DNA from 2 places in the Marinobacter suaedae genome. Region 2 is predicted to be linked to the other one. Evidence: riboswitches for the same ligand, from Rfam matches in the RefSeq annotation. Region 2 holds a riboswitch; the other holds the start of a gene.
The links. A riboswitch is a leader RNA that binds a small molecule or an ion and turns the genes downstream of it on or off. The one in region 2 is predicted to bind cobalamin.

Region 1 (10,181 bases), 150 kb from region 2:
CAGGCCAATCCCACCTACAAAGAAGTATCGTCCGGACGCACTGGCCACACCGAGGCCGTTCAGGTCTACTACGATCCCGATGAAATGACCTACCAGGGCCTGCTGAAGGGGCTCTGGCGCATGATGGATCCGACCGATGCGGAGGGCCAGTTCGTCGACCGTGGCAAACAGTATCGTCCGGCAATTTTCTACCACAACGCCGAGCAGAAACGCCTCGCCGAAGCGGCGAAAGCCGAGCTGCAGGCCTCCGGTGTGTATGACGACCCGGTGGTGATCGAAATCGTGCCGCTGGAGACTTTCTACGACGCCGAGGAATACCACCAGGATTACTACAAGAAGAACCCGATCCGATACAAATTCTATACCTTCAATTCCGGCCGCTATCAGTTCATCGAGGGCGTGTATGGCGAGGACTACGAGCTGGATTTCTCCCAGTTCAAACCGGAAACAACTTCTGGCAGCGATGAGTCCGCCGGTTTCAACCCGGACACCTTCAAGAAACCGGAGCAGCAGGCACTGAAAGCCCGACTGACCGAGATTCAGTACGAGGTGACCCAGGAGGACGGTACCGAGCGTGCATTCAGCAATGCTTACTGGGATAACAAGCAGCCTGGCCTGTACGTGGACGTTGTGTCTGGCGAGCCGCTGTTTTCCTCCCGGGACAAGTACAAGTCCGGCACCGGCTGGCCGAGCTTTACCCGGCCCATTGCGCCGGATGCCGTGGTGGAAAAGGAGGACCGCTCCCTGTTCATGACCCGCACGGAAATCCGCAGCCGCTATGCCGACTCCCATCTGGGGCATGTGTTCAATGATGGTCCGGCCCCGACTGGCTTGCGTTACTGCATGAACTCCGCAGCGTTGGAATTCATCCCGCTGGATGAGATGGAAGCCCGCGGTTATGGCGAGTACATCGATGAGGTGACGGGCTAAAGCCAGAGGTCCCCGATCGGGGTTTCCGGGCTGAAGTGGTGGAGAATCTGCGCCTGCAGCAATTCGGCGGTCGCCAGGGCATCCACCAGCGCGTTATGGGACGGATAATGGGGCAGCCGGTACCGGATCCGGCTGTCCGCCAGCCGGATGGAGACCGGCTTCTTGCCAAAAAACTGCTGCCACCGGGTGGGTCGCCGGTCCGGATGCAGGTGGGCTTCGATGGCCATGGTGTCGATCACCGGAAAGGTAATGCCTTCGCCGAACCGATACTGGAGGGCCACGTCCAGGAATTCCCGTTCGATGGCGCGAAAGTGAACCACGGCAATACGGCCATTCATCAGCTTGAACATGGTCGGCAGGATGTCTTCGATGTCCGGCGCGTGGTCAATATCGGAATGGGTGATGCCATGAACCTCGATGGAGGCCTGACTGAGGGGCTGGCGTGGCCGCACGATCCAGTGGTGGGCCTCCGCCAGTTCAATGCTCTTCAGGGTGAAGGGAACCATGCCCACACTGACAATCGAATGCTGCGTAGGATCCAATCCTGTGGTTTCGAAATCTATGGCAATCATGGGGACCTTGCTCAGTGGCGTATCCGCTGAGACACAACCGCTTTTGTAGAATCTTTTCAGCAGGGGATTTTTTGCTTCTCTGGCCAGCGCTTCAAAGCGTTCTGGCCAGGACTTCTGCGGTTGTGGCGCAGCCGGTTTACTGAACATTGCGGCCCACCTGGGCGTTATACCGGAAACGCAGGAATTTCTGGGCATTACTGACCACCTGGAAGGCATCTTTCAGGTGGCTTCGCTCGAAGGGCGACAGGTCCTCAGGGTTCACGTTATTGTCCGGCTCGCGCCCGTGCTCGATGTCCAGTGCCTGGTGGCGGATGCGAACAATCGCGATGAACTCCAGGGCATCCCGCAGGTTACCCAGGTCGTCGTCCAGCAGCAGTTTGGTTTTGCCGATGGCTTCCAGCCGATCAAAGGTGTTCTGCGCCCGTGAGCCGCAAGCCAGGGCGTGCACCCGGATCAGGTCGGAGAGCGGGGCGGTGCCCCGCCGCTTCAGATTGAAGCTGTTCCGATGCTGGCCGTCCTTTTCCAGTACGAAATTGCGGAAGAAGCCAATGGGCGGGGTCCGGTTCAGGGCGTTCCGGGCCATCAGGGTCAGGAACCGCTGGCTGGTGCTGGCCTTTTCCGCAATCAGGGTTTTCAGCTCCTCGGCAAATTCCGTCTGGCCGTAAATACCGTCCAGATCGAAGAATATATTGCTGTTGAGCAGGGCCTGGGCTTTGGGGTTTTCGATCCAGTCGGTGAAGTAGTGCTTCCACACCTGCAAGGGCTGCCGCCAGTGCTTGTTGGTGGCCATGATGTCTCCGGTGCAGTAGGTGTAACCGCACTCCGCCAGGCCGTCACTGACGAACCGGGCCAGTTCCAGGAAGTAGTCATCGTGCTGTTCCGGGTCGAAGCTGTCGTCCAGGATCATGGCGTTGTCCTGGTCGGTCACCACCAGCTGTTCGTCCCGGGCCATGGACCCCAGTGCCATGAAGCAGTAGGGAACCGGCGGCGGGCCCAGCTTTTCCTCACCCAGCTCCAGCAGCCGCTGGGTAAAGCTGCGGCCAATACCGGCCATGGCGCTGCCAATCATGTGCGAGTTTGCGTCCTCGTTGACCATCCGCACGAAACTGTTCCGTACATCCAGGCTGACTTTCTTCAGCCCTTTTACTGTGTGCTGGTGGAAGATATTACTGACCAGATACAGGCTGTTCTGGCTTTCGTGCTTGACGATGTCGGACAGGGCAATCACCCCGCGTACTTCGTCCCGGTCCATGATCGGCAGGTGGTGCACGTTGTTGTGCAGCATGGTGAGCATGGCTTCGAAGATGAAGGCCTTGGAATTAGTGGTCACCAGCCCTTCGGACATGATGTCGCCGATGCAGGTTTCCGGCGGCAGGGCTTCAGTCAGGGCGCGGGTACGCAGATCTTTGTCGGTCACAATGCCGGTCAGCTTGGCGGGCTGCCGGGTTTCGTCCATGAGCAGCAGGGCCGAAACACCCTGTTCGGTCATGATGCGTGCCGCCTCCTGGAGTCGGATGGTGCAGGGCGCGCATACCGGGGTCCGGTTGATCAGGCGCGTGACCCGCGAGGTCATCAGGCTGGATTTTTCCCGACGGGAGACCGCAGAACGAAGGCGGGAACTGTCTTCAATTTCGACAAAATCAGCGAAATTCTCGTCATTTTCAAACAAATGCTGGAAAACTTCGTGGGGAATTCGATAGACCAGGGTGTCTTCCAGGGCCTTGGCGGGAAACCGCACCCGGTTGCTCAGCAGCAGGCTGAACTGGGCGAAAACGCCCCCTTCGCCCACCCGGTTATAGAGCTCGCCGGAACGCCGGAACACTTCCACCGCGCCGCTCCGCACGTAGTACAGCCAGTGGTTTGCCTCACCAAAGTTGAGAATCTGGGTCCCAGCGCGGAAATATTCCACCTCGATGCTGTTGACCACCTGATTGAGCAGCTCTTCGGGCATGTCGTCAAAGGGCGGGAAATTCGCCAGGTGATTGCGGATGTCGATGAGCTCAGCCTGCATAACTCTCCTTGGACGTTTGACCAGATCAGCATGGGGTTGGCCAATGACTATAACAGGGCCAATTACCGGTCTCCATGACACTCAATATAGGCGAGTGGGAGCGGGTCTGTGCTTGCACAGGATTGCCAACTTATTGATCTGACTGACGATGCAAAAGATTGACCAACGGATGACCGGTTGGTAGCCTTGCTGCGCGTTTTCAGGTGCCCTATTGTGATGTTAGCCGATATCGCAAGGGTGAAACGGGAAGCCGGTGAAAGTCCGGCGCTGCCCCCGCAACGGTAAGCGAGTTACCGGTGACCAAGTGCGCCACTGTGCCAGGGTCCCTCTCAGGAGGGGCCGATGCATGGGAAGGTGGTCACCCCAGTGCAGTCTGCACCGCTCGTAAGCCCGGAGACCGGCCTGTCAACACACCTGGCGTTGCGGAGGGCAATGTCGGTGGGGTGACTGCCTTCTGCCGGCCTGCTTCCAGCCCGTCTGACAACCCTGCCTCCCCTCACGCAACAGAAGCATCAACGCCGTGCGGGTGCGTGCGGAGTGCGAGTGAGTTGCAATCCATGTTGTCTATCAAAACGGGGTTATCCCACACCTTTCCGGGAGCAGTCTTGCTGTTCTCTATACCTGTCAGTCTGGTTTCCGCTGATACCAATACGACCACCAGTGCCGATTCGGATGTCTCTGGCATGGATCCCATCGTCATTACCGCGACACTGGGACCGAAAACCGTGGGCGAGAGCCTGTCGTCGGTCACCGTGATCGATCGGGAAGCCATCCAGCGCCAGCAACCGAAAGAATTTCGTGAAGTCATCGAGTCCCAGCCGGGGGTCAACGTCACCAGCAACGGTGCATTCGGTAAACAGACCAGTGTGTTTCTTCGCGGTCACTCCTCTGATGCCTCGGTGCTGCTGGTGGACGGCATCCGGATTCGCTCCGCCACGGTTGGCGGACCGGCCTGGCAATACCTGCCTCCGCAACTGATCGACCGGATCGAGATCGTTCGGGGTGGTCGCAGCAGTCTGTATGGCGCGGATGCCGTGGGTGGGGTGGTGCAAGCCTTCACCCTGCCCGCTCAGGAAGGCCGTGGTGCCTGGCTTGAGGCCGGGGCCGGCAACTTCAGCAGCCAGCAGTATGGTGCTGGCGCCTCGTCGGTCGAATCAGACTCCCGACTCAACGCCGGTATCAATCACTTTCAGAGCGATGGCGCGCCGGTGATTTCAGGTGGGGACGACAAGGGCTACGACAATACCTCTGCCGTACTGGGTGGCAGCCACCGGTTCAGCAATGGGGTGACGGCCGGATTTACCTTTCTGGGCGCCGAGGGCAACACCGAATACGAGGGCGGTGAAGAGGATTTCCGGTTCCAGACCGCGGGCGTGAATCTCGATGTACCGGTGAATCGTCACTGGCGGGTGGCGGGTCAGCTGTCCGACGCCCGGGATGAACTGGAGGATTTCAGCAGTTTTCCCGGCACCTTCAACACCCAGACCCGCAGTTCCCGCCTGGAAAACTGGTTCAGCGCCGGCACCCACGAGTTCGTGCTGGGCGCCGAGTATCTGGTGGATCGCGTGGACAGCAGTGTCGACTATGATGAATCCAGCCGCTCCAACACCGGTGTCTTCAGTCAGGCGCTGATGAACTTCGGCCCTCTGAACGTGCACCTGAGCCTGCGTAATGACGACAACGAGGCCTACGGCAATGAAACCACCTGGGGCGCAGGGCTCGGCTACGAGCTGGATCGTCAGCACCGGGTCCGGATGAGCGCCGGAACGTCCTTCAAGGCGCCCTCGTTCAACGACCTTTACTTCCCCGGTTTTGGTAATCCGGACCTGGAACCCGAGCAGGCAAAAAGTTATGAAGTGGGGGTTGAAGGCCGCTACAGCGAGTGGTTCTGGGACGTTGCGGCCTTCCATTCTGATGTGGACGATTTGTCCCTGCCCAGCCAGGATGCGGCCGATAGTGTGCCGGAAGCCCGCCTGCGCGGTATAGAACTGAGTGGTGGCTGGCGGCAGGCCGGCTGGAGCCTCTCGGCGGCCGGCACCTTCGGCGACTACGAAAATGCGGCAACCGGGGAACAACTGATCCGCCGGGCGGAAAATATCCTGCGCCTGGACGTCGATCGGGAGTTGGGCAAGTGGGTGCTTGGCACCACACTCCGGGCTGAAAGCGAGCGCTACGAGGAATTGTTTGGACTGGGTCGTCAGCGGATTGCCGGATTTGGCGTCTGGGATTTGCGGGCGTCGCGGGTACTGACACCGGGTTGGCTGGCGTCCCTGTCTGTGGACAATGTGCTGGACCGCGAATACACCACCGCCAAGCGCTTTGATAACACTGATTTTATCAGTGCCGGCCGGAGCGTCTTTCTGTCGGTTCGCTACGATTGGCGGCAGTAATCGGAGTTGAAATATGAGCAGGAGCCCGTGTGACTGAATGCCTGAGTCGTCTGCCCTTGACCGGCACAAGACAGCGCCTGCTCATGGTTCTGCTGGCCACGCTGTTTGTCGGTGGACCGGCAGCGGCGGCCCTTTGTGAGACGGATGACCTGAATACCCGACTGTGTCTGGATACGCCCGCCCAGCGGGTGGTGTCCCTGTCACCGGGTGCTACCGAGTGGTTGTTTACCGCCGGGGCGGGAGACCAGGTGGTGGCCGTCAGCGCATGGAGTGACTACCCGGAGGAGGCCGCCAAGCTGCCGCAAGTAGGCGACAGTAACCGGTTGGATCTGGAGGCCATTGTCGGTCTGGAACCGGATCTGGTGGTGGCCTGGGTGGACGGCAATTCCCGGGAACAGCTTGGCCGGCTTTCCGCCATTGGCATTCCGGTGTTCTGGCTGGCGCCCCGGGATTTCGAGGATATCGCCCACACCATCGAACGACTGGCCCGGCTGACCGGGCATCCTGAAACCGGCGAGCCACTGGCCGAGGCTTTCCTGTCGGAACTGGCCACTCTGCGTACCACCTATGCTCAGAGGCAGCCGGTGCGGGTGTTCTATCAGGTCTGGCATGCACCACTGATGACGCTGAATAACGACGAACTGATCAGCAAGGCCATCGCCCTGTGCGGTGGCGTGAACGTCTTTGGCGACTTGCCCCGTCTGGTACCCCGCATCAGCACGGAATCCGTGCTGTCGGCCAATCCGGACGCCATCATTACCTCCGGTTCGCCGGACCAGAACCAGCCCTGGCTGGATTACTGGCGTCAGTTCCCGGAACTGGCCGCCGTTGCCAATGGCAACCTCTTTCTCGAACCACCGACCCTGTTGGCCAGACCCACCCTGCGCCTGCTGGAGGGCACCCGTCATCTTTGCCGCAGCCTGGAGCAAGCCCGTGCCCGGCTCTGATCCCTCGCGCCCCTTGCTGTTGCTCGGCCTGATAGGGGTGATGGCGGGCATCGCGTCCGTCAGCCTGGGCAGCAGCGCTGTGGGTTTGCTGGATACGTTGCAGGTATTGATTGGCGGCGGGACCGAGCTGCAACGGACGCTGGTGCTTGAGCTGCGCCTGCCCCGAACCCTGAGCGCCTACGCCGTGGGTGGCTCGCTGGCGGTGGCCGGGGCGCTGATGCAGGTTCTTTTGCGCAACCCTCTGGCGGACCCCTACGTTCTGGGTCTGTCCGGCGGCGCTGCCGTGGGCGCATTGCTGGCCATGCTGGCTGGTTTAGCCGGTGTGCTGGTATCCGGTTCGGCCTTTGCCGGCGCCATGTTTGCCACCTTGCTGGTGTTCGGCCTGGCCCATGGCCGTGGCAGCTGGACCTCATCGCGCCTGCTGCTGACCGGTGTGGTGGTGGCGGCCGGCTGGGGTGCCCTGATTACCCTGATGCTGGCCATGGCCCCCGCCCGCCAGTTGCCCGGTATGCTGTACTGGCTGATGGGGGATCTGTCCCATGCGGGCAATCCCTGGCCAGCGCTGATTCTGCTTTTTGTGGTGTGCCTGCTGGTGTTTCCTCTGGGGCGCACTTTGAACGTGCTGGCCCGCGGCCCGCTGCAGGCGGCGGCCCTGGGGGTGTCGGTGCGCCCGCTGGAATGGCTGATTTACCTGCTGGCAAGCCTGCTGACCGCCACCGCCGTCACCCTGGCTGGCAGCATTGGCTTTGTGGGCCTGGTGGTGCCGCATATGCTCCGGCTGGTGCTGGGTAACGACCAGCGCCTGATTCTGCCGGCTTGCGCTCTGGCGGGCGGAGCCTTGCTGGTGCTGGCGGATATGCTGGCCCGGGTGATCATTGCACCGGAGCAATTGCCGGTGGGGGTGATTACCGCCCTGCTGGGGGTTCCAACATTCCTGTACCTGCTGTACCGGAGCCGATGATGAGTGTGCTGACTGCGGACAACCTGATCATCGACGTACCCGGCCGGGAGGCGGGGTCGCCCCTGAATCTGGAGATCCGGCCCGGCCAGGTATGGGGGGTGCTGGGGCCCAATGGCGCCGGTAAATCCACCCTCATTCATACGCTGGCGGGTTTGCGGCCGCCCCGATCCGGCCAGTTGCGGGTGGATGGTGATTCCCTGGCGACCATGAAACGCCGGGACGTTGCCCGCCAGCTGGGGCTGGTGTTTCAGGAGCACCACGATGGTTTCCCGGCGACCGTACTGGAAACCGCCCTGGTCGGCCGGCATCCCTGGCTGTCCCCCTGGCAGATGGAGCGCGCGGAAGATCTGGCTTTGGCCGAGCAGGCCCTTGAGGCGCTGGATGTGGGGCATCTGCGTGACCGGTCGGTGGATACCCTGTCTGGCGGTGAGCGCCAGCGGGTGGCGATCGCCACGCTGATGACCCAGAATCCGGCTGTCTGGCTGCTGGACGAACCGAGCAATCACCTGGATCTTCACCATCAGGTTGCGGTCATGCAGTTGCTGACCGAACAGGCTGCCGGCGGCAAGGCGGTTTTCATGTGTCTGCACGACCTGAATCTGGCGGCCCGCTGGTGCGATCAGTTACTGCTGCTGTATCCGGGCGGTGAGGCCTGTTGGGGGCCGGCAGACACCATGCTGGAAGTGTCGGTGCTGGAGCGGCTTTACGGCCACCGGTTGGTGACGGTCGAGGCCGACGGTGCGCCGGTGTTCGTTCCGGCCCGCTAAACGGACAATCCACACAAGGGGTTCAGAGCAATCATGTCGTTCGCGAAAATCTACGAATGGGCCGTGGCCCACAAGGGCGGTGAGGACGCAGTCAGGGTTCAGCTGCCCCGGGTGGCCACCGCCGACGAACTCAAGGCCCTGGGCGATGATCGTTACCTGTCCGAAATCACCCGCTGCATCTTCAAGGCCGGGTTTGTCTGGCGGGTGATCGACAACAAATGGCCGGGTTTTGAAGAGGCCTTCAAGGGTTTTGTGCCCCTGTACTGGCAGCAGGTGCCGCCGGAGGTGCTGGAAGAGCTTGCCCAGGACGAACGCATCGTCCGCAACATGCAGAAGATCAAAACCGTGCCGGAAAACGCCCGGATGATTGTGGATGCGGCGCGGGATCATGGCAGCTTTGGCGCCTTCCTCGCCGACTGGCCCGCCGACGACCAGGCCGGTTTGCTGCTCTGGTTCAAGAAACACGGCGAACGGCTGGGCGGCGCCACGGCCCAGTATTTCCTGCGCTTTGTCGGCTGGGATGGCTACATCCTGTCAACGGATGTGGTGAATGCGCTGCGTCGGGAGGAGCGGCTGGATGCATCGCCCACCAGCCAGAAGGCCCTGAAACAGGCCCAGGCGGCATTCAACGAGTGGCATCAGGAAACCGGCCTGCCTTATAGCCATCTATCGCGGATTCTGGCGATGAGCGTGGGGCCGAGCTAGCCCGTTCGCCGAGCCCGTGGCCCTGAACTACACTCAGTCAGACGAGGATAGGACTCCTCATTCAGGACACAGGGCAATCCATGGCGACCAGTCATCCCGGGCGGGCAGCGGACCCGTCTGCCGATTTTTTCCGCAAGCTGGCTTCGGGCATTCCCGATATTCTCTTTGTGTACTGGCTAAGCGCGGACGCCCAGACACACTCCTACCCCTATGTCAGTGATCAGGTCCGTGACCTCCTGGACCTTGACCCGGCATTGCTTGCGCAGGATGCGGCTTCAATTCTGCCCTACATCCACCCGGATGACGTCGAAGGCTCCCGACTGGAGGTGCTCGAATCAGCCCGTAGCCTGAGGCCCTGGCAATGGCGGGCGCGCCTGAAACTTCGCAACGACGAATACCAGTGGTTCGAAACCCACGCCCGGCCGGAACGGCAGCCGGACGGCAGCACTCTGTGGTACGGCCAGTTCTTTAATATCCAGAATTACATGGATTTGCAGCAAGAACTGATCGAGCGGGAGGCGGAATCGTCGTTCCAGGCCGGCTTCCAGAAGCTCATTGCGGACATGTCTTCGGAGTTCATTAACGTGGGCTTCGGCTCCATCGACGAATGCGTCGACGAACTGCTGGCGCGGTCGGGCCAGTTTTTTTCCATGGATCGGGTCTACCTGTACGCCTTCAATGACGAACGCACCACCATGACCAAAACCCACCAGTGGTGTGCGCCCGGGATACAGCCACTGGTGGAGGTGGACCAGACGCTCGCCCTCGATGCCTTTGATGGGCTAAAGCAACCTTTGCGGGACCTGATTGAGCACAACGAGGTGGAGTTTGTTCCCGCCATACCCAACCGCCTGGCAGGCGCTGAGCCGGAGCCGGAGGCAACGCCAGAGTTTGTCTC
Region 2 (10,181 bases):
GCCCTCTGGCCATGTTTCGGGAAACCGTGGAACTGGCAGGCGAACAGGTGCCCCGCTTCGCACGGATAGGAGACGCCTGAAACGGGCTGGGCGGTGGCGCGACGCTGGGGCTTCGGTTGGCTGGCGGCCATGGTGCTTTAATCCATCAAGTCTGAGTCAATACGCGCAGCTTGCCCGGTGCAGGCTGCGCGAGGTTCAGGGAGCTACCACTGCAGCTGCGCACCGGTCTGGTATTCGATCACCCGGGTTTCAAAGAAGTTCTTTTCCTTTCGCAAGGCCGCCTGCTCATCCAGCCAGGGCGAGACGTTCTTCGCGCCCGGGAACGGCTCGTCCAGGCCGACGGTCCGGGCCCGCCGGTTGGCCACGAAGCGGAACTGTTCGCTGTGGTACTCGGCGGAATAACCCAGGATCGGTTCCCGCAGGATGTAGCTGGCGTAGGCGGTTTCCGCCGCTTCGGACTCGTCCCACATGGCGCGCACGGCCTGCGGGTCGAAGCGGATGTTTTCTTCCTCGACGATCTGGTTGACGACTTTCAGTCCGAAGGAGAAGTGCATGGCCTCGTCCCGCAGAATGTACTGCAGCTGCTCGCCGGTGCCTCGCATCAGACCCCGGCGCTGCAGGGCGAAGATGGGGCTGAAGCCGTTGTAAAACCAGGTACCCTCGAAGACAGCCGCAAAGAACAGGTAGGACATGATGAATTGCTGCAGGTCGTCCCGGTTGCGCAGGTTCATGTCCGGGCGCATGGCGGCGTCCAGCCGGCGGTTGGCAATCTGGATCTTGCCGTTGATCGCGGGCACCACCCGGTAGCGGTTGTAGATCTCGCTCTGGTCCAGATTCAGGGTTTCGATGCAATGCTGGTAGGCCCAGGTGTGCATGGCTTCCTCGTACACCTGCCGGGCCTGGTAGATCTGCAGTTCCGGCGCGCTCATCTTTTCCATGACCGCCAGGCCGATGTTGCGCATGGCCAGGATGTCGGAGGTGGTGAGGTAGGCCAGTACATTTTCATACACGTGCTTTTCCGCATCGGTGAGGCGGTGGTGGTAGTCGTGAACGTCCGGGGCCATGTTCACGTCCAGTGGGGTCCAGTGGTTTTTGTTGGCGTTCATGAAGTACTCCCAGGCCCAGGGATACTTGAACGGTGCGAGCTGGTTGATGTCGGTGTCGCCGTTGATCACCCGTTTGTCGTCAACGTTGACAGGGTGCGGTCCGCCGGGTTGGCTAGCGTTGGGTTTTGTGGCGGTGGCGTCGTCGTTCCAATCGAGCATGGTATTCGTCCTCAATGATATGTTTCTGACATTTACGCGGTAACTGTGATGTCCGAAGAAGCGGGCCGGGGGCTCTTTCGGGACCGTCTCTGGCCATGGACGGCCAGCGTCGAGCCCTACAGGGACGTACTCGTGGGCGTGTCCCGAAAGAGCCCCCGGTCTGATTCGGGCTCAGAAATCAGACCGCCTGCTCCTAACAGGAAACGGCTTACTGACATGCCTCGCAGTCCGGATTGTCGATGGAGCACACCTGCGGCGCCGGAGCGGCCTGTACCGGGGCGGATTTCTCAGCACCGGTGGCGCCCAACGAGCGCAGGTAATAGGTGGTTTTCAGGCCTCGCTCCCAAGCCAGCTGGTACAACGCATCCAGTTTCTTGCCGTTGGGTTCGGCCATGTACAGGTTCAGGCTCTGGGCCTGATCCAGCCATTTCTGACGGCGGGCGGCGGCTTCCACCAGCCATCGGGCATCGATTTCGAAGGCGGTGGCGTAACGGGCCTTTAGTTCATCCGGGACGCGGTCAATCTGCTGCACGGAGCCATCGAAATACTTGAGGTCGTTGACCATGACCTTGTCCCACAAACCCTCGGCTTTCAGGTCTCGCACCAGGGACGGGTTCACCACCGTGAACTCGCCGGACAGGTTCGATTTCACGAACAGGTTCTGGTAGGCGGGTTCAATGGACTGGGACACTCCGACGATGTTGGAGATGGTGGCCGTGGGCGCGATGGCCATGACGTTACTGTTGCGCATGCCGTACCGGGCGATCAGCTCACGCACGGGCGTCCAGTCCAGCCGGGTGCTGGTATCGAGTTTCAGGTCACTTTCCCGGCGGGCTTCCTTCAGCAGCCGAATGGAGTTGATGGGCAGGATGCCCTGGTGCCAGAGGGAACCCTCATAACTCTCGTAAGCCCCCCGCTCGACCGCCAGGTTGGCCGAAGCGCGGATGGCGAAGTAGCTGAGCTGTTCCATGGCCACATCCGCAAACTCCACCGCTTCACGGCTGGTGTAGGGCAGGCCGAGCATATAGAGCGCATCCTGAAAACCCATCAGGCCGAGGCCGACCGGGCGATGCCTGAGGTTCGAATGGCGCGCCTGGGGTACCGCGTAATAGTTGATGTCGATAACGTTATCGAGCATGCGTACTGCGGTGTTCACGGTGCGCTCCAGTCTCTCCACATCGAGCTCGCCATTGGCGATGTGGGTCGCCAGATTCACCGAGCCGAGGTTGCACACGGCGATCTCCTCGGCACTGGTGTTCAGGGTGATTTCGGTACACAGGTTGGAGCTGTGCACCACGCCCCGGTGCTGCTGGGGCGATCGCAGGTTGCAGGGGTCCTTGAAGGTGATCCACGGATGGCCGGTTTCAAACAGCACAGTGAGCATCTTGCGCCAGAGCTGCTTGGCCGGAAGTTTCCTGAACAGAGTGATCTCGCCCTGTTCCGCCAGCGCTTCATAGTGCTCGTAACGTTCCCTGAAGTCATTGCCGTACAGGTCGTGCAAATCCGCTACGTCGCTGGGGGAGAACAGGGTCCAGTCCCGGTCCTCACGCATGCGTTCGATGAGCAGATCCGGCACCCAGTTGGCGGTGTTCATGTCATGGGTCCGGCGGCGTTCGTCCCCGGTGTTCTTGCGCAGCTCCAGGAATTCCTCGATATCCAGATGCCAGCTTTCCAGGTAGGCGCACACCGCTCCCTTCCGTTTGCCCCCCTGGTTCACCGCCACGGCGGTATCGTTCACCACCTTCAGAAACGGCACCACGCCCTGGCTCTGGCCGTTGGTCCCTTTGATGTGGGAGCCCAGTGCCCGGACCGGCGTCCAGTCGTTGCCCAGGCCACCGGCCCATTTGGAGAGCAGGGCGTTGTCGCGGATGGCCCCATAGATGTCGGACAGGTCGTCGCCCACGGTGGTCAGGTAGCAGGAAGAGAGCTGGGAGTGCCGGGTGCCACTGTTGAACAGGGTGGGCGTGGAGGCCATGTAGTCGAACGAGGACAACAGGTTATAGAACTCGATGGCGCGGGCGTTCGGGTCATCCTCCCGCAGAGCCAGCCCCATAGCCACCCGCATGAAGAACACCTGGGGCAGCTCCAGGCGGGCGTTGTTCCAGTGCAGGAAGTAGCGATCGTACAGGGTCTGCAGGCCAAGGAACCCGAACTGCAGATCCCGCTCCGATTGCAGGGCCGCGCCCAGACGCTCCAGGTCAAAGGCAGCCAGGGCTTCATCCAGCAACTCGTAACGGATACCCGCCGCGATGAATGTGCTCAGAGCCTGTGGATAAAGCTCTGCCAGGGGCAGAGTTGTGGAAAGATCCAGAGCCCGGGCACTTTCCAGCCGTAACTGTTCCAGCAGCAGGCGTGCGGTGACCGCGCTGTAATCGGGCTCCTGTTCGATGCGACTGCGGGCGGTCATCACCAGGGCAGAGAGCACGTCTTGCTCGACGATGCCGTCGTACAGGTTGGTCAGTGCATCTTCGACCAGTGAATCCCCGTCAATGCCATCCAGACCATGGGCAGCCTGTTCCACCTGTCGTTTCATCAGCCCCAGATCCAGCGGCGCCTTTGTGCCACTCGCCGTTGTGATCGTCAGGTGGGGGTGAGCTTCGACCGGAAGGTCATGGGCCCGCTGCCGGGCATGCTCTTCCCGGTAAAGCACATAGGCGCGGGCGACTTTCTGCTCCTCCGCCCGCATCAGCGCCAGTTCCACCTGATCCTGAATGTCTTCGATGTGGGCCTTGCCACCGGCTTTCAAACGGCGGCCAATGGCCTGGACAACCTGACCGGTAACCCGCTCGACAACATCGTGAATACGGGCAGAGCCGGCGGCCTGGTCGCCCTCCACGGCCAGGAAGGCTCTGGTGACGGCGACCGTGATCTTGGCTGGATCAAAGCCAACGGGGGTACCGTTGCGCTTGATGACCTGCAGGGTTTCGGTGTCGGATGAATAGGGCGGCTGTGATTCCGCCAGGGCTGAGCTGGACATGCGTTCACTCCTGAATACGCGTTAGGTTCCTTCACCATCGCGTACGCAGGGGCACACCACGCCGTAAAAACGGCTGGGGATAACCGGTCTGCTCACCCTGAGTCGCGAAGGTGCAGTTCGTATCCCTGGCAGGTCTTCGGACTCAGGGGCGTGAATCGTTCGATTCGGCCTTGCGTGGCGACTTCCCGGCTTGCGCCAGTGTCTTCATGCCACGCTCGTTCCCCAATACCGCTGCGCGTCAGTTCCGGATTCTCACCGGATTCCCGACACCAAGCTGCTCACAAAACAACATATGGTGTCTAACCAAGGATAGAGGCACTATATAGAGGTATTTTGAACGGAGCAACCTAACCCTGAGGCCGGCCTCACTTTTAGTTTCGTGCTTTGGAAGAAAAACGAAAAACCAGATCGAGAGGGTCTGGACGGTCTTTTCTGAAGGGAAAGTTGTCTGAGCGCAGCGAGTTCTTTTCCCGCAAGAAAAGGCCGTCCAGGCCCTCGCCGCCCCAAACCAATAACGCTAGAAAGCGGTCAGTCCTCCTGCCCCGCCTTGAAAAACACCACCTGCTGAACCGTATGGTCATCGGTGTTGGTGCGCTTGTTCACCCGGGTTTCCAGCTCCGGCACCTGCGGCTCTTTCTGCTCGGACACCGCATCGGAAAATCCACAGGCCACACACTCGCGCACCTGATTGCCCTCGTCCGTGGTGTGCATCTTGATCTTGTCCATCTCCGCACAGCGGGGACAAACGGCGCCAGCAATAAAGCGCTTGGGACTCGGCATAACTTACTCCGTAATACATTCACCGGCAGTCATTACGACTGCCGGTATACAGGGGATCAGGCGGCCTCGTCCGTGATGCCGGATTGTTTGAGCAGGGCATCCACCTCGGGTTCACGGCCCCGGAAGGCCTTGAACAACTCCATGGGCTCCTGGGAGCCACCTTTTTCCAGGATGTTTTCCAGGAAGGCCTTGCCGGTGTCCGGATCAAAGATGCCGTTTTCCTCGAACAGGGAGAACGCATCCGCCGCCAGCACTTCCGCCCACTTGTAGCTGTAGTAACCCGCGGCATAGCCACCGGCAAAGATGTGGGAGAAGGCATTGGGGAAGCGGTTGAATTCCGGCGCTTCCACCACGGCGATTTCCTCACGGACCTGGCGATGCATATCCAGTGGATTGGTCGGCGCCTGCTCAGTGAACTCCGCGTGCAGGCGGAAATCGAACAGGGAGAACTCCAGCTGGCGTACCATGCCCATGCCGGACTGGAAGTTCTTCGCCGCCAGCAACTTCTGTAGCAGATCTTCCGGCAGTGGCTCACCGGTTTCATGGTGCGACGCGATCAGCGCCAGGGATTCCGGGTTCCAGCACCAGTTTTCCAGGAACTGGCTGGGCAGCTCCACCGCGTCCCAGGCCACGCCATTGATGCCAGACACATCCAGCACCTCTACCTGGGTGAGCATATGGTGCAGACCGTGGCCGAACTCGTGGAACAGGGTCGTGACCTCATCGTGGGTCAGCAGGGACGGCTTGCCGTTGACCGGGGGCGTGAAATTACAGGACAGGAAGGCCACCGGCAACTGCAGCGTGCCTTTCTGATTGCGCCAGCGTACCCGGCAGTCGGCCATCCAGGCGCCACCACGCTTGCCCTGACGGGCGAAGAGGTCCAGGTAGAACCAGGCCACCGGCTCACCGTGTTTACTGATGCAGTAGGCGGTTGCGTCCTCATGCCAGGTTTCGACGTCCGGGCGCGCCTCAATCTGAACGCCGAACAGTTTTTCCGCCACACGGAACAGGCCGGGAATCACTTTATCCACAGGGAACCAGGGGCGCAGGGTTTCCGGGGAAATGTCGTACTGTTTCTGGCGGAGCTTCTCGCTGTAATAGCCCACGTCCCAGGCGTGCAAATCCTCGAGACCGTGTTCCTGCCGGGCAAAGGCTTTCAGTTCGGCGTATTCTTTCTCCGCCACCGGCTTGGCCTTGGCCGCAAGCTGATTCAGGAAGCCAAGCACTTCATCCACGCTGCGGGCCATCTTGGTGGCCAGGGAACGCTCGGCGTAGTTGTCGAAACCCAACAACTGGGCCAGGGCGTGCCGGCGCTTCAGGATTTCCGCCATCACCGGCGTGTTGTCCCAGGTACCGGCATCCGGGCCCTGGTCGGAGGCTCGGGTCACAAAGGCCTCGTAGACTTCACGGCGCAGTTCGCGGTTGTCGCAGTAGGTCATCACCGGGTAGAAGCTGGGGAAGTCCAGGGTAATCACGTAGCCTTCCAGGTCTTTCTGGGCGGCGGCCTGCTTGGCCCCTTCCAGGGCGCTTTCGGGCACGCCCGCCAGTTCGGAGGCGTCGGTGATGTGCTTGTACCAGTGCTGTGTCGCGTCCAAGACGTTGTCACTGAACTTGTTGGACAGTTCCGCCAGTTCCCGGGACAGGTCCGCATAGCGCTTTTTCTTGTCCTCGGGCAGGTCCACACCGCCCAGGTGGAAATCCCGCAGGGTGTTTTCCACCGACTTGCGCTGGGCTTCGCTCAGATCTTTAAAGTCATCGCGCGCCGCCAGTTTTTTATAGGCGTTGCACAGGGCTTCGTTCTGGCTGATCTCGGTGCTGTATTCGGTGAGTTTCTCCAAGCACTTTTTGTACACTGCCCGCAGCTCATCGGTGTTCATCACACCGTTGAGATGGGAAATCACCGACCAGGCGTTGCTGAGTCTATCGTCCAGCGCCTGCATGGGCTGGGCGAGGGTGTCCCAGGAGGGTTCCTCCTGCTCGGCCAGCTGCTGAATCTTCATGCGGTTCTCGCTGAGAATCTGGTCGATGGCCGGCTCCATGTGCTCGGTGCGGACATGGCTGAACTTCGGCAACAGATCATCAGACAGTAACGGGTTGTTCATAGGCCCCCTTCTCAGCAATGTTTGTCTAAGGTAGTTTCAGGCGACTCCGATGGGGTGGGAGCCTCCCGGTAATTCATTCTTCTAACGGGTATATGTAATGACGAATGTACGTTCTCACAAGGGTAACACGCCACAATTCGGCGAACGCGCGTGGATAGATCCCAGTGCAGTGGTGATTGGCGATGTCAAAACCGGCGATGACTGCTCGATTTGGCCGATGACCGTGGTCCGGGGCGATATGCACCGCATCCGTATTGGTGACCGTTGCAGCGTACAGGATGGCTCCGTGCTGCATATTACCCACGCCAGCGACTTCAACCCCGGCGGACACCCGCTCACCATCGGCGATGACGTGACCATCGGCCACAAGGCCCTGCTGCACGGCTGCACCATAGGCAGCCGGGTGCTGGTGGGCATGGGCTGCATCATCATGGACGGCGCGGTGGTTGAGGACGAGGTGATTGTCGCTGCTGGCTGCCTGGTGCCACCGGGCAAGGTACTGAAATCCGGCCATCTGTACGTGGGCTCACCCTGCAAGGAGGCCCGTCCGCTGACCGACAAAGAATGCTCTTTCTTCACCTACACCGCCGCCAATTACGTCAAGCTGAAAGACGAGTACCTGTCAGAGAACGACAACTGACCCAGATCAAAATTTGATCACTCGACTCTTGAAAAGCGATTGGGTGAACCTACATTCCTGAATAGCAGAAGTTCACGGATAACCATCCGGCCCCGGCGCCACCGGTTGGAGCTGTTCCGCGAGCGAAGCTGAGACAACACCGTTCAGATTCGTATTCGTGAAGAGGAGGGTATCCCATGAGCAATGTAGCCCGTTGGAATCCAATCAATGAGTTCGAGGATTTGATGAACCGGTACAACCGGGTCTTCGGACTGTCCCGCTCCGGCGGAGAAAGCAAAGACGTGTTCAGCCGCAGCGACTGGGCACCGGCAGTGGACATCAAGGAAACACCGGAAGCCTTCACCATCGAGGCCGAGCTCCCAGGCATGGATCGCAAGGATGTGAAGGTGACCGTCCACGACGGTGTGCTGAGCATTGAGGGTGAACGCAAGCATGAGGAGGAATCCTCAGACAAGAAGCTGCACCGGGTAGAGCGCTATTACGGCAGCTTCCTGCGGCGCTTCACACTGCCCGACAACGTGGATGAAAACAGTGTGAAGGCGGCCTTCAAGGATGGCCTGCTGACCCTGACCCTGCAGAAAGCGGAGCCAAAGGAACCCAAGGCCATCGAGGTGGATGTGCACTAAAACCGGTGCATGTTAGCCCACCGGGCAGTCGCCAGCGTCAGTGGCTGGCGGCTGCTGCCTGTTTTGCCCCGGCCTTTTTCAGCGCCTCGGCATAGTCCACGCTGCGACGATGCTGGGAAATCAGATCCAGAATGGTTTCACCACGCTCATTGACAGCATTCAGGTTCCGCCCTGCCTCCCGGAAGAACCCAATAAAGCGCTCAAAATCCTCCGCACGCATGGCCTGATAGGCTTTCAGCAGGGCATGGAAATCAGGGTTCAGGGTTTTGTCATAGGGGTCAATGGCGAGAAAGCTTTTGACCCGCTCATCGCTCCATTCCTCACCAATGACCTTGGGTTTGTCTGGTCCACTCATAATCGCTCCCTCATTGCTTTATCGAACAGTCTGGGCGCAACAGTATAAGGCCCTGAAAAATTTAGGGTTATATGAATTCAGCATGAGCGTCTTCGCCCCGGCTATAAGGCCTTGCCGTTTTTGGTCGCTTCCATGTCGTTTCGGTTCCACCTGCCAATCCCAAACACGGTCACATTGATGCTATCAACAACCCACCGAGGAGGGGGAGACAGCCATGGCCGTCAAATTCGAGGAAGCACTGCAGAATTATCCGCAACAGCGAGCCGGCGCCGCAAGGCAACCCGACTCGGTCGACCAGTCTAACCGCAAGGTGCCCATTAACCTGCGCCAGTCCGGCCCGACACCGGTGGAGATGCTGATTTCCACCCGGGTTCGCAAATCACCTTACTGGCACCTGGCTTACGAGGCAGGCTGCTGGCGCGCCACCGTGTACAACCGCATGTACCATCCGCGGGGCTACGTGCGCCCGGAGCAGGGCGGCGCCATGGTGGAGTATGAGTCTCTGGTGAACGACGTCACCATGTGGAATGTCGCCGTTGAGCGCCAGATCCAGGTCAAGGGTCCGGACGCCGAGCGCTTTGTGAACTACGTGATCACCCGGGACGCCACCAAGATCAAGCCCATGCGCGGCAAGTACGTCATCCTGTGCAACGAGGATGGCGGTATTCTCAATGACCCGGTGCTGTTGCGGGTGGCCGAAGATGAGTTCTGGTTCTCCCTGTCCGACAGCGACCTGGAGCTCTGGCTTCGGGGCGTCAACATCGGCATGGGCTTCAACGTGAGCATTGCCGAAATCGACGTTTCTCCGCTGCAGATCCAGGGCCCGAAATCCGAAGCACTGATGGCGGACATGTTCGGCGATGAGGTTCGCGATATTCCCTTCTACGGGCTGATGGAAGGCCAGGTGGCCGGGCACGATGTGATTGTGTCCCAGACCGGCTTCACCGGCGAGAAGGGCTACGAAATCTACCTGAAGGACTCCACCAAGTACGCCGAGGATGTGTGGTACGCCGTGCTGGCAGCCGGCGAGCCCCATAACCTGCGAGTAATCGCCCCGGCCCACCATCGGAGGATTGCCGCCGGCATCCTGTCCTGGGGCCAGGACGTGGACGCGGAGACCCTGCCGTTCCAGTGCAACCTGGCCTATCAGGTACCTAGGAACAAGGAAGCAGATTACATCGGTAAACAACGGCTTGAGAAAGTCCGGGATCAGGTGGAAGCCGGGAAACCGCCGTTCTCCCACCAGATGGTAGGCCTGCGGTTTGGCGGTGGCGAGGTTACCGACTATGCCAATGACTTCTGGCTGATCAGCCCGGAAGGCGGCGGCGACCCAGTGGGTTACGTCACTTCGCCCTGGTACTCACCAGAGCTGGAAACCAATATTGCGCTGGCCTGGGTGCCGTGCGAAAACACCGCCATCGGCACCAAGCTCACCG

Region 1: linked by a shared signal. The riboswitch ahead of QVZ43_RS07445 (TonB-dependent receptor domain-containing protein) and the one ahead of QVZ43_RS06760 (ribonucleoside-diphosphate reductase subunit alpha) in region 2 are both predicted to bind cobalamin.

The regions. Positions count from the first base shown of each region.
Region 1 covers NZ_JAUMIS010000001.1:1,631,977-1,642,157, forward strand. Annotated here, with positions in the region: gene msrB (peptide-methionine (R)-S-oxide reductase MsrB) at 1-930, shown strand, start outside; gene QVZ43_RS07435 (3'-5' exonuclease) at 927-1,649, opposite strand; gene QVZ43_RS07440 (putative nucleotidyltransferase substrate binding domain-containing protein) at 1,639-3,513, opposite strand; cobalamin riboswitch at 3,698-3,933, shown strand; gene QVZ43_RS07445 (TonB-dependent receptor domain-containing protein) at 4,071-5,903, shown strand; gene QVZ43_RS07450 (cobalamin-binding protein) at 5,933-6,850, shown strand; gene QVZ43_RS07455 (FecCD family ABC transporter permease) at 6,891-7,811, shown strand; gene QVZ43_RS07460 (ABC transporter ATP-binding protein) at 7,811-8,578, shown strand; gene QVZ43_RS07465 (DNA-3-methyladenine glycosylase I) at 8,612-9,283, shown strand; gene QVZ43_RS07470 (sensor domain-containing diguanylate cyclase) at 9,364-10,181, shown strand, end outside.
Region 2 covers NZ_JAUMIS010000001.1:1,479,008-1,489,188, reverse strand. Annotated here, with positions in the region: gene QVZ43_RS06770 (DUF1653 domain-containing protein) at 1-80, shown strand, start outside; gene QVZ43_RS06765 (ribonucleotide-diphosphate reductase subunit beta) at 204-1,265, opposite strand; gene QVZ43_RS06760 (ribonucleoside-diphosphate reductase subunit alpha) at 1,474-4,242, opposite strand; cobalamin riboswitch at 4,353-4,565, opposite strand; gene QVZ43_RS06755 (YheV family putative zinc ribbon protein) at 4,771-5,022, opposite strand; gene prlC (oligopeptidase A) at 5,079-7,124, opposite strand; gene QVZ43_RS06745 (gamma carbonic anhydrase family protein) at 7,222-7,764, shown strand; gene QVZ43_RS06740 (Hsp20/alpha crystallin family protein) at 7,941-8,390, shown strand; gene QVZ43_RS06735 (PA4642 family protein) at 8,428-8,745, opposite strand; gene QVZ43_RS06730 (glycine cleavage T C-terminal barrel domain-containing protein) at 8,960-10,181, shown strand, end outside.